3 regions of the Massilia sp. SYSU DXS3249 genome follow, and region 2 is predicted to be linked to each of the others. Evidence: predicted binding sites of a transcription regulator. Region 2 holds the regulator's gene; each other region holds the start of a gene.
The links. The regulator sigma-54, encoded in region 2, starts transcription at its own class of promoters, with help from an activator protein. The targets are predictions, from matches to a motif close to TGGCANGNAANCTGCTTT.

Region 1 (4,208 bases), on a different contig from region 2:
CCATCGCTGTGTCGGCTGACAAAGTACCGCCTTCCGTGTTTGGCGCGTACATGTTCTTGAGCGTGTTGACCTTCATTGCCTACAAGATCGACAAGTCGGCAGCGCGAAATGGTCAATGGAGGACAAAAGAAAGTACCCTGCACGTCCTTGCCCTGCTCGGGGGCTGGCCCGGCGCCCTGGTGGCGCAACACCTGCTTCGGCACAAGTCGAAGAAGGAATCCTTTCGTATCGCGTTCTGGCTGACGGTCGCCGTCAACTGCGGCGTACTCGGCTGGCTCGTTTACTCTTCGAATATCGCGTTATTGCGGTCGCTGCCAGCAGTGTGATGGCGGGTACTTGCCGATTGACTGCGACCATGGACGGGCACCGAATCCGCGTGCAGCGCCGCCACATTCCTGCCCGCTGACAGGCGCCTACATCGCGTCGAACAAGGCAATCGCCATCTTCGCCTGATCCGACTGCTGCATGTCGGTATTGTTCAGCAGGACGACGGCCCGGCCGTCGCGCGGGTCGTAGGCCAGCAAGGTCTTGTACCCGCCACTGACGCCGGACTCCCAGGCGAGGGTGCGGGGGCCCTGTTTCGTCGCGATCGTCCTGACCCGGCCACCGAGCGCATAGTCCTCGGAGGCGACCTGGATCGCCATGAGCTCCTTGCGTGCCCTGTCCGACAATAACTGAGTGAAATACACGGCGTCGGCGATGGCGACCAGGTCGCGCGCCGTGCTGTACAGGGTGCCGCTGGCAGCCGCCATCGGCGGGGCGGGCGGTGTCTTGCGTGCGCCCGAGCTGGCGTAGGCCACCGCCATCCCGACCGCGTCCTCGTAACCGGTCTCCGCGAAACTCGTGTCGCGCACGCCTGCCGGGGCGAACACAAGTTCCTCCACCGTTTCAGTGAACGCCTGCTTGTTGGCCCGTTCCACGACGGCGGCCACCAGCAGCCAGTTGGTGGCCGAGTAATCCCATTTCTCGCCCGGTGGGGCAGTGAGTGCGCCGGCGCCGAAGCGCAGCGCTGCCGCGACCGGCCCGATCTCCAGGTTGCCGATGGACGGATCCTTGCGCAGCGCTTGCGACACGCCGTTCGGGATGCCGCTGCGGTTCGACAGCAGCTGGCGCAGGGTCACCGCACCGTTTTCCGGCGGCAGTTCCGGCAGGTGGCGCGCGATCGGCGCATCCAGGTCGAGCTTGCCCATGTCGGACAGGCGCAGCACGGTGACGGCGCTGATCCATTTCGTGACCGAGCCGATCATGAAGCGGGTGTCCTGCGTATTCGCCTGCGGCTGCTCGCGCAGGGCCAGGCCGTAGCCGCGGGTCACCAGGCTCGAACGGGCATCCGCGCGCACTGCGACGACGCCGCTGTAGTCCTGCGCGACATGGCGCTCGATCAGGCGAGTGGAGGCGATGTGGTCGACGGCGGCGCAACCCGACAGCAGCGATAGAGTAGTGGCGAAGGCGGCGGGAGCGAGCCAGGATGGAAGAAAACGCATGCGGACCTCTGGAGCGAGTGGGCAGGCTGGCATTGTAGCCGCGCTCGGGCATGCCCGGCGAAGCGTGCGACAGGCCGCACCACAGGACGACCGGCCGGCAGCCGGCCCGATGAAAGGGCAGGCGCATGGGAAGGGCCAATAAAAAATGCCAGTCAGATCAACTGACTGGCATTCCTCCAGGCCGCCGTTTCCGGCAGCCGGTATCCAACAATGCTTAGGCTTTCTTGGCAATGCGCTTGCGGCTGGCGAAGCCGGCGCCCAGCAGGGCGATGCCGAACAGGGCCAGCGAGCCTGGCTCTGGAACTTCAGCCAGCTTGAACTGGCCATTGTTCGAGATGAAGAAGTACTGGCCTGGTGCGTTGGCGTAGGTGCCGCCGTTGCAGCCGGCGCCGGTGAAGCCGGCGTACTGGCAGGCCACTTCCGACACCAGGTTAGGCGTTGCAGCGCTGTTCGGGTTGACGATCGGGTTAGCGTTGGTGAACGCGAACGCGAGGATCGATTCCATCGACAGGTCCTGGCCGTTGCTGCGGAAGAAGTAGCCTGGCTCCATGTCGGTAGCGCGGGCGAACACGCTCACCTGGCCGTTGGCGATCGGGCTGCCGCTGGCATCGACCTGGCCGCCGCCGCCGGCGAGGACGTCGAAGGTGGCGATTTCGGTGCCCAGGTTGGCGCCGTAGATGCCTTCGGTGCCGCCGTACTGGCCGTCGGTCGGGTTCTGGAAGATGCGGATGGTGCCGCCTTCGAAGGTGAACGAGCCGGCCGTCGAGCCGGTGCCGCGGGTGCCGTTACCGAAGCCTTCGAAGACCGCGCTGATGTTGCCGCCTTCGAAACGGTCGTTGAAGGACTGGCCGTTGCTGTCGGCCTGCAGGATGTTGAACACTGCGTGCTCGACGAAGCTGAAGCTGCGCTCGCCGGTCGGGGTCAGCTGGATGAACGAGTTGCCGTTGATGTCCAGGTATTCGCCGATGACCTGGGCGTTATCGAAACCGCCGCCGTTCGGGTTGAAACGCCAGTCGGTCAGGATGGTGGCGGCGTTGGCCGCACCAGCGAAGGACATTGCGACAGCGGCAGCACAGGCAAGTTTGTTCAGGAATTTCATTTGAGTAACCTTTAATCAGAAACAGCGGGAAAAGTAACACTCTCTAAGCGATTAACGTGCCAGCAAAAATTTCTCTTTTGTTTTCAGGTACTTGCGAAATGCCAGCTCATCAGTATTTAACAATGATGTAAAGAATTTCGACAGAATGTTAAATCTGAGAGGAAAGATTGTTGGGCGATCGGCACTATTAGTTCTCGTCCACTGGGGTGTCGAGAGGGCATCCAGGCAGGCCTGGCCGGACGGTCCGCATGCGGGATGCCCTTGCAGGCGCAAGCAGGAGGCGGGCCGGGCAGGGTGGCGACACCCTGCCGGCAGGGCGGCTATAGTCGAGCGGACGTCGGCGAAACCGGAGTCCGTTCCGGACCGTTCGCAGACAGGCCGGCGACCCGTGCGGCTTGCACGGGCGCCTGCTGACACTTCACGACACAAGGATGCACCACGATGAGAACTCCCAGCCTGTTGCCCTCAGCCCTGATCGGCGCCGTTGCCAGCGCGCGTTCGATGACACCCATGGCCACGATCGCGACCGCGCGCCTTGCAGGCCGCCGTACGCCGGGGGAGCTCATGCTCCTCGATCGTCCTCTGTTCAAGTTCGGTGCGCTGGCGATGGGGGCTGGGGAACTGGCCGGCGACAAGATGAAGAGCGCGCCCGACCGCACGGTATTCCTGGGCCTGCTGGCGCGCGTGATGAGTGCCGGCATCGCCGGCGCCGCGCTGGCGCCGCGCGGTCGGGAACAGGCCGGAGCGGCGGTCGCGGTTGCCACCGCCGTCCCGCTCGCCTACCTAACGCTGGCCGGCCGCAAGCGGGCCATGGCGCGCATCGGCCAGACCCGCAGCGGACTGATCGAGGATGCACTGATCGTCGCTGCCGGTGTGGCGGTCGTGGCCCTGTCGACGCGGCCGGATTGAGCGGGGCGACGCTTACCCGCCTGCCTTCCCGAACAACTCCTCCGCCCGCCTGAACAGTACCCACGAGGTCGCTATATATTTGTCCCCGCTGGCCGGCACATGCCCTTTATGGGTGTGCGTGAAGCCCGACGGCGCAATGATCAGGCGGCCCTTGCGCGCCTCGATCTTGCGGCCCTGGTACAGGAACTCGGTCTCGCCGCCGTCCGCCACGTCGTTCAGGTAAAACTGGAACAGCAGCACGCGGTGCAGGGTCTCGCAGCTGGCGTTTTGCGGATAGACCTCGGAATGCCAGTGGTGATAGCCGCCGGAACCCTGCAGGTACTTCTGCAGGTTGATCGACCCGCAGCGGTACATCGACTGCATCAGCGCCTTCAGGTGCGGCCTGCCGCATTCGTCGAAATTATCGAGCGACAGCGCGGTCGGCTGGCCGGTCTTCGGGTGCGCGACCGTCGGCGCCAGCGCGCCCAGCACCAGCGCGCGGTACTGGTCGATGTAGCCGGCGAGGTGCTGCGCGACCGCGCCCAGCATCAGGTTGCCGACGTCGTGCCATTCTGGATGGGCGCCGATGGAGAGGTCCCAGCTGTCCTTCTTGTTGGTGTCGACGCCGCCGCCGGTGCGTCCGCGCACGACCTTGTCGCTGGCATTGAAGCGGGCGACGATGGCGTCGCATTGTTGCGGCGTGAGGGCGCCGTCATAGATTCCGATGAAGTCGCTCA
Region 2 (4,208 bases):
ACGAGAACACATGAAAAAATTGCTTGCCGCCGCCTTCCTTTCGCTGCTGTCGCTGTCGGCCACGGCCGAGAAGGCGGACTCGCTCAAGCAGGCCGTCGTCGAATTCGACTCGCTCGACGTGGACGAAGTCACGCAGACGCGCATCCTGACCGGCAACGTCGTCGTCACCCGCGGCACGCTGCTGCTCAAGTCCGACCGCGCCCTGGTCAAGGAAACGCCCGAAGGCTACATGAGCGTGACGCTGACCTCGAATCCGGGCCGCGTGGCGACCTTCCGCCAGAAGCGCGACGGCGGGCCCGACCTGTGGGTCGAGGGCCAGGCCGAGCGCATCGAATACGAGGAGCGCGAGGAACTGGTGAAGCTGTTCTCGAAGGCGGTCGTGAAGGAGCTCGAAAACGGGCGCATGACGAACGAACTGGTCGGCCCCTACATCTCCTACGACAACCGCCGCGAAGTGGCGACCGTGCGCAACGACCCGAGCGGCCAGACCAAGGCCGGCGGCGGCCGCGGCACCCTGATCATCGCACCGCGCCGCACCGGCGCGGCAGCCCCCGCAGCGGCAGCGCCGACTGCACGCGCAGGCACCACGCCCGCGGCACCGGCACCGGCACCAGCAGGAAAGAAATAATGAAGGATGACCACGACAACCGCAGTACCCTGGTCGTGCGGGGCCTGCAAAAGAGCTACGGCAAGCGCCTGGTGGTGCGCGACGTCTCGCTCGAGGTGGGCTGCGGCGAAGTCGTCGGCCTGCTCGGGCCGAACGGCGCCGGCAAGACGACCTCGTTCTACATGATCGTCGGCCTGGTGCCCTCGGACGCCGGCACCATCGAAATCAACGGCACCGACATTTCCAGCCTGCCGATCCACCGCCGCGCGGTGCTCGGCCTGTCCTACCTGCCGCAGGAAGCGTCGGTGTTCCGCAAGCTGACGGTGGAGGACAACATCCGCGCCGTGCTCGAGCTGCAGCGCGACGACAACGGCAAGTCGCTGACCAAGGCCGCCATCAACGAGCGCCTCGATTCCCTGCTGGCCGAACTGCAGATCGAGAAGCTGCGCGAGAACCCGGCGCTGTCGCTGTCGGGCGGCGAGCGCCGCCGCGTGGAGATCGCGCGCGCGCTGGCGACCAATCCGCGCTTCGTGCTGCTCGACGAACCGTTTGCAGGTGTCGACCCGATCGCCGTGATCGAGATCCAGCGCATCGTGCGCTTCCTGAAGGAGCGCGGCATCGGCGTCCTGATCACCGACCACAACGTGCGCGAGACGCTCGGCATCTGCGACCGCGCCTACATCATCAACCAGGGCGCCGTGCTGGCTTCCGGGCGCCCTGACGACATCATCGCCGACGAGTCGGTACGACGCGTCTACCTCGGCGAACACTTCCGCATGTGACCACGGAACGAACAGCCGCACCATGAAACAATCCCTGCAACTCCGGACTTCGCAGCACCTGGCGCTCACGCCGCAGCTTCAGCAGTCGATCCGCCTGCTGCAGTTGTCCACGCTCGAACTGCACCAGGAGATCGAGCAGATCCTCTCCGATAATCCGCTGCTCGAGCGGATCGACGACCCGCTCGACAATTCCGTGCGCCTGCTGGCCGACGGCGCCATCAACGATGCGCCGGCCCAGCAGCCCGACGCGCCGGCGCCGGGGCAGGAAGAAAGCGCCGCGCCCGCGGACAATGGCGACGGGCTCGACGGCGGCGGCGACGTCGAGCGCGGCGAGGCCGACGACTGGGGCGACGCCCCGCGCGCCTCGGGCAGCGAGGGCGACGACGACGGCCGGCCGCAGCTGGGCGCGATCGGCGTCACGCTGCGCGAGCACCTGTCGGAACAGATCCGGGTCACCGCCGTCAGCGCGCGCGACCGCGCCCTGGCCGAACTGGTGATCGACGCCATCGACGACAACGGCTACCTGGAAGAGCAGCTCGACGAGATCCATGCCCGCCTGCCGGAGGAGCTGGAAGTGGAGATGGACGAGCTGCGCTGCGCGCTGGCGCTGGTGCAGAGCCTCGATCCGGTCGGCGTCGGCGCGCGCAGCGCCAGCGAGTGCCTGGCCTTGCAGATCCGGCAGATGCCCGGCGTCCCGCTGGTGACGCGGCGCATGGCTTTGAAGATCGTCGAGGGTTACCTGAGCTGGTTCGCCCAGCGCGAATTCAACAAGCTGAAAAAGGCGCTCGACTGCGACGACGAAGACCTGCGCGAAGCGCAGGCCGTGATCCGCCAGTGCAATCCGCACCCGGGCGCGGCCTTTGCGTCGAGCACCTCGGACTACGTGGTTCCGGACGTTATCGTCCGCAAGACGGCCTCCGGCTGGAGCGTGATGCTGAACCACGAAGTCATGCCGCGCCTGCGCGTCAACAATGTCTACGCGGCCCTGCTCAAGCAGGGCAAGGGCGAGGGCCAGATGAGCGCGCAGCTGCAGGAAGCGAAGTGGCTCATCAAGAACATGCGCCAGCGCTTCGACACGATCCTGCGTGTTTCCCAGGCAATCGTCGAGCGTCAGCGCAACTTTTTCAGCCATGGCGCGGTTGCCATGCGTCCCCTTGTGCTTCGCGAGATAGCTGATACACTAGGCCTACACGAGAGCACAATTTCTCGCGTAACAACTCAAAAATTCATGCTGACCCCGCACGGCATGTTTGAGCTGAAGTATTTCTTCGGAAGCCACGTCGCCACCGAAGCGGGGGGCGAAGCCTCGTCGACGGCGATTCGGGCGCTCATTGCGCAACTGACAGGAGCAGAGGACCCCAGGAACCCATTATCCGACAGCAAGATCGCGGAAATGCTCGGTGAACAAGGAATGGTCATCGCGCGCCGCACGGTTGCAAAATACCGCGAGGCACTCAAGATTCCTCCAGTCAGTCTCCGCAAATCCTTGTAACAGCGGCAGCCACGCGCTACCTGCGCGACCGGCCGCCGCTCCTCTTTCAAAGGAGTGTGTATGAATCTCACTATCAGCGGTCACCACCTCGATGTCACCCCCGCCATCCGTGAATACGTACAGAACAAGCTGGAACGCATCACCCGCCATTTCGATCAAGTGATCGATTCCCATGTGATCCTTGCGATCGACAATCTCACCGAAAAAGACAAAAGGCAGAAAGCCGAGATCAACTTGCGCATGTCCGGCAAGACTGTACACGTGGAAAGTGTGGCGCAAGACCTGTATGCCGCGATCGACCTGTTGATGGACAGGCTGGATCGCCAGGTGATGAAATACAAATCGATGCTGCAAAATCATAGTCACGAGGCGCTCAAGCGCCGTCCTGAAGGCGGAGAGGCTGTTGCTGTCTGATCGGCATTAAGCACCGTCTGAACGAGGGCGCCTGGAGGGCGCCCTTTTCATTTTGGCGGCACGCCGCGCACGGGCTTGGGTAGAATGCATGTCTTTCCCATAACCCTATTCACCATGACCGACCATGTCCTGACCCGCGTTGCCAACGGCACCGGCGTGATCACCCTCGACCGCCCCAAAGCCCTCAATTCGCTCTCGCTCGCCATGGTGCGGCGCCTGACCGAGACCCTGCTGGCCTGGCGCGACGACCCGGCGGTCGCTGCCGTCGTGCTCACCAGCAGCAGCGAAAAAGCCCTGTGCGCGGGCGGCGACATCCGTTTCTTCCACGACGCCGGCACGGCGACCCCGACCGGCGGCAGCGCGCTGCTGGAAGATTTCTTCACGGAAGAGTATGCGCTCAACCACCTGATCCATTTCTATCCGAAACCCTACATCTCGATCATGGATGGGGTCGTCATGGGCGGCGGCATGGGCATCGCCCAGGGCGGGCCGGATACGGGCCTGCGCATCGTCACCGACCGCATCAAGATGGCGATGCCGGAAGTGAACATCGGCCTGTTCCCGGACGTCGGCGGCAGCCATTTCCTGTCGCACGCGCCTGGCCAGCTGGGCAATTACCTGGGGCTGACGGGATTGACCATCGGCGCGGCCGACGCCCTGTATGTCGGGCTGGCGGACGTGTTCGTCCCTGGCGAGAAGCTGGGCGAGCTGAACGCGCTGGTCGAGGCGACGCCGGGTGCACAGCTGGCCGAAGCGATCCGCGCCTTTGCCGCGCCGCTCAAGGCCGGTGTAGGGCAGAGCCCCTTGGAAACGGCGCGTGCCGCGGTCGACACGCATTTCGGCGCCGGTTCGGTGCCGGCGATCATGGCCTCCCTGGCAACCGACGACAGCCCGTTCGCGCAGAAGGCCCTGG
Region 3 (4,208 bases), on a different contig from region 2:
GCAAGTGCAGCCCCTGATCACCGCCAAGAATTTCACCGAGCTGCAGAACCGCATCAACCAGGCCGAAGCGCTGCCGAACAAGACGCCGTATGAAGCCTACGTCACCACCCGCATGAAGATGGTGCACGCTTCGGTCACCGGCAACGACGCCTCGTTCGTGTCGCTCGCCGACCAGGTGCTGCAGTCGGGCTTCGAGCCGAAGGACTCGCAATCGAAGCTGGTGCTGGCCCTGGCCGACACGCAATACAAGCTGAAGAACTACGGCGGCACGGTGGAACAGCTCAAGCGCTACGAATCGATGGGCGGCGACATGACGACCGCACGTCCGCTGCTGCTGCGCGCCTACTACCTGAACAAGGACTACGCGAACGCCAAGACCCAGCTGCTGCAGACCATCGCCGACGCTGAAAAGGCCGGCAAGGCACCGACCGAGGAAGAACTGAAGCTCCTGCGCAGCGCCGCCAACGAGAGCAAGGACAACGCCGCGTACGAGACCGCCGTCCAGAAGATGATCGCGTACTACCCGAGCGACGACATGTGGAACGAACTGATTCGCGTCAGCGTGATCAAGAAGCCGGGCTTCAGCCAGGACAACTACATGCCGGTGCTGCGCCTGCAGCACGCCGTCACCAAGACGATGCGCGAGGAAGACTACGTCGACCTGGCCGAAAGCGCGCTGCGCGACGGCTTCCCGACCGAAGCGAAGAACGTGCTCGACGCAGGCTACGCCGCCGGCGTGCTGGGCAAGGGCGGCAACGCCAAGGCCCACGATGCCCTGCGCAGCCGCGCCAACAAGGGTGCCGCCGACGACGCGAAGAACATCGCCGCCGGCGAAGCCTCGGCCGCCAAGTCGAAGAACGGCGCCGGCCTGGTCAACCTGGGTTGGGCGTACTCCACGATGGGCCAGCACGACAAGGGCATCGGCTTCATCCAGCAGGGTATCGCCAAGGGCGGCCTGAAGCAGCCTGACGAAGCCAAGATCCGCCTCGCCGCGGCCCAGGCCAAGGCCGGCCGCAAGGACGAAGCGATCAAGACCTTCGAGAGCGTGAAAGCCGGCGGCGGCCTGTCCGACGTCGCACGCGTCTGGGCCATGTCGCTGCGCCAGCCGACCGGCGCCGCAGGTGCCGCTCCTGCCGCCGCTGCCGCTCCTGCCGCAGGCCAGTAAGTCCTGCCGCGTCGCAGTACCAAAGAAGCGGGTAGCGCCACTGGCGCCGCCCGCTTTTTTTTATGCATCTTGCGTACGCAAGCGTACATTCGCATAAGCAGGCTTTGCCGATAATCGTCTCCATTCCGATGGAGGGCGCATGACAATCGTACGCAAGGGCCAGGCGCCCGCCAGGCTGGAACGCGAGGCGTTCCGCAACAAGTTCATGGAAGGCTTTTTCGACCCCGCCTTCGAGGCCGTGGCCGGGGAACTCGAGCGCATCGAGGAAATCGCCTGGCAGGCCTACCGCGACAAGCGCAAGGCGCCGCGCACCGTGAAAGCCGGGCCGGGTTTCGCCGATCCGGACTACGACCTGTCGATCGAATGGAAGCAGGCGCGCGACCGCCTGCTGGCGGCCGAAGCCCGGCAAAAGGATGCCGCGACGCCGAGCCGCGTCCTGCTCGTCAACGCCTCGGCGCGCAACGACGGCACCTGTCCCGGCGAGATCTCGAAGACCTGGCGCCTGTCGAACATGGCGCGCCAGGCCCTACTTGCCGAGGGAATCGAGGTCGACCTGCTCGACCTGTCGCGCCTCACTTCCGACTACGACCGCCACATCCACCCCTGCAAGGCCTGCGCGTCGACCGCGATGCCCTTGTGCCACTGGCCGTGCAGCTGCTACCCCAACCACGCCGAGCGCCAGACCGGCGACTGGATGAACGAGATCTACGAGCGCTGGGTCGCCGCGCACGGCATCCTGATCCTCACGCCCGTGTACTGGTACCAGGCGCCGTCGACCCTGAAGCTGATGATCGACCGCCTGGTATGCGCCGACGGCGGCAATCCCGACCCGACGTCGACGCAGGGCAAGGACGCGGCAAAGGCCAAGGAGATCGAGCTGGCCGGCTGGGACTACCCTAAGCACCTGGCTGGGCGCGCCTTCGGGCTGGTGGTGCACGGCGACGTCGCCGGCATCGAAGGCACGCGGCGCTCGCTGTCGGACTGGCTGAACTGGATGGGACTGGTGGACTCCGGCAGCTTCGGCCAGCTCGACCGCTTCGTCGGCTACTACGAGTCCTATGCCGACAGCCACGCGGCGCTCGACCGCGATACCGCCTTCCAGGAAGAAGTGCGCAACGTGGCGCGCGCCGTGGCGCTGACGGTGCAGGACCTGCGCGCGGGACGTGTAGTGCCGCCGGCATCGCGTCTGCGCACGCCGAGGCCGAAATAAGGCTTCCGGCTACGGGCAGTTCTCGAGTTAATGTCGAGAAATATTACAGCTTCGTGATTGCAAAATTGAAAAGATTTCCAAGTGCATGATTTACCGGAAGTTTTAAATCCGGCACAACTATTGCTTCCTTATGCGCGCCTTCGGGCGTCCATTTCTATAAAGGGAGCATATGTTCAAGAAAGTATTGGCAGTCATCGTCACTGCCCTGGCCTGCAATAGTGCATCGGCCGGTTTCATCCAATATGACGTCGATGCACGGTTCAGCGACGGCACCTCGCTCGATGGATTCTTCGTCCAGGATACGAATGACAAGGCCATCGCGTATTACGAGCTGTTTGCCAATGGCAGCGAAGCGGCACCTGCAACCTGGTACTCCCCCTCAGGCCTGTTCGCCAACATCCTCAGCGCCCACCGCAACTTCTATCACGCCGGACCTACCAGCTTTACCTTGTTCAGTGATCTGTCGGATGCCTACTACGCAACACTGGAGCTGTCCTTCCGCATGGGCGCGAACGGCGGCGTGCACGTGGCCGGTTCAGAGCGCACGACGCCCTACTCCTACGCCGCCGAGTGGGGCGCGGAGCCTTCCTGGCGCCGCATTGTCGGTGGCAACGTGACGCTGGGAGAGATCGATGCGGGGCTGCTGGCGTCACTGGAAGCCGGCGAGAACGGCGGCCTGGAACATATCGTCCCGACCCCGATGCCCGAGCCGGGCAGCCTGGCCCTGCTCGCCATCGGCATCCTGGGCGCGGCCGGCATGCGCCGCCGGCGCCCGGCCTGATCGAGTCAGATGGCGGTGAACCCGCCATCCACCGCCAGCTCGTGCCCGGTGACGAAGGAAGAACTACCCGAGCACAGCCACAGCACGGCATCGGCGACTTCGCCGGGCTCGGCGAAACGTCCCATCGGGTGGGCTGCGCGCAGCTTCTTGTCGGCGCCCGGTTCGCGCCCGACGGCGCGCGCCAGCATCGGCGTGCGCACCGCGCCGGGACAGACGGCATTGACGCGGATGCCGTCCTTTGCGTAATCGAGCGCCGCGCTTTTGGTCAGGCCGGCCAGCGCATGCTTGCTGGCCGCGTAGGCCGACTGGCCAGGCGCGCCGACCAGGCCAAAGGCGGACGACAGGTTGACGATCGCGCCGCCGCCGCCCTTCACCATCTGGCGGATCTGGTACTTCATCGACAGCCAGACGCCCTTCACGTTCACGTCCATGATGCGGTCGAAGTGCTCTTCGTCGATGTCGGCCAGGCGCAGGCCCTCCTCTTGCACGCCGGCGCAGTTGACGGCGCAGTCGAGCCGCCCGTAGTGGTGCACGGTCTTGTCGACCAGGGTTTCGACTTCCTGCGCGCGCGTCACGTTCGCCTGCACGAACAGCGCCTTGCCGCCCTGCTGGACGATCGTCGCCGCCGTGGCGTGGCCGCCGTCGACCGACACATCGGCGATCACCACCGAAGCCCCGGCGCGCCCGAAGGCCAGCGCCACGGCGCGGCCGATGCCGCCGGCGGCGCCGGTGACGAGGACGACCTTGCCGTTGAAAGCGTTAGCGGCCGGGGTGGCGTCCGGGGTGGCGTCCGGCCTCTGCTTGATACTTCCCTTCATGTACTGCTGCTCCTGCGTTGCCGCGTGATGCTCAAAGGCAACATGATAGCGGGACGGCGCACAATCATCAAATGTGCGCGGCCCCGCGGCGGGCAGGTGTTGCGTGCCTGCCCACCGCCGCTGTCGGTCCAACTCAGGGCTTCGCGCCGCCGGCGACCTTGACCGGCGCCCCTTTCGCCTTCTCCTGGTCGCCCGCCACGACGACCGACAGCTTGGCCGGGTCGATGGCCTTGC

Region 1: a site for sigma-54 is predicted at 2,628-2,645, ahead of pepA (flocculation-associated PEP-CTERM protein PepA). Genes of this name have one in related genera too.
Region 3: a site for sigma-54 is predicted at 2,485-2,502, ahead of ACWCIA_RS22080 (PEP-CTERM sorting domain-containing protein). Genes of this name have one in related genera too.

What each region holds. Positions count from the first base shown of each region.
Region 1 covers NZ_JBSIPX010000012.1:66,267-70,474, reverse strand. Annotated here, with positions in the region: gene ACWCIA_RS15030 (DUF1294 domain-containing protein) at 1-326, shown strand, start outside; gene ACWCIA_RS15025 (serine hydrolase domain-containing protein) at 414-1,484, opposite strand; gene pepA (flocculation-associated PEP-CTERM protein PepA) at 1,699-2,583, opposite strand; gene ACWCIA_RS15015 (hypothetical protein) at 3,025-3,492, shown strand; gene ACWCIA_RS15010 (2OG-Fe(II) oxygenase) at 3,505-4,208, opposite strand, start outside.
Region 2 covers NZ_JBSIPX010000011.1:147,514-151,721, reverse strand. Annotated here, with positions in the region: gene lptA (lipopolysaccharide transport periplasmic protein LptA) at 11-628, shown strand; gene lptB (LPS export ABC transporter ATP-binding protein) at 628-1,389, shown strand; gene ACWCIA_RS14550 (RNA polymerase factor sigma-54) at 1,412-2,881, shown strand; gene hpf (ribosome hibernation-promoting factor, HPF/YfiA family) at 2,942-3,295, shown strand; gene ACWCIA_RS14540 (enoyl-CoA hydratase/isomerase family protein) at 3,410-4,208, shown strand, end outside.
Region 3 covers NZ_JBSIPX010000027.1:32,123-36,330, forward strand. Annotated here, with positions in the region: gene ACWCIA_RS22070 (hypothetical protein) at 1-1,165, shown strand, start outside; gene ACWCIA_RS22075 (flavodoxin family protein) at 1,305-2,375, shown strand; gene ACWCIA_RS22080 (PEP-CTERM sorting domain-containing protein) at 2,545-3,156, shown strand; gene ACWCIA_RS22085 (SDR family oxidoreductase) at 3,162-3,974, opposite strand; gene ACWCIA_RS22090 (M16 family metallopeptidase) at 4,108-4,208, opposite strand, start outside.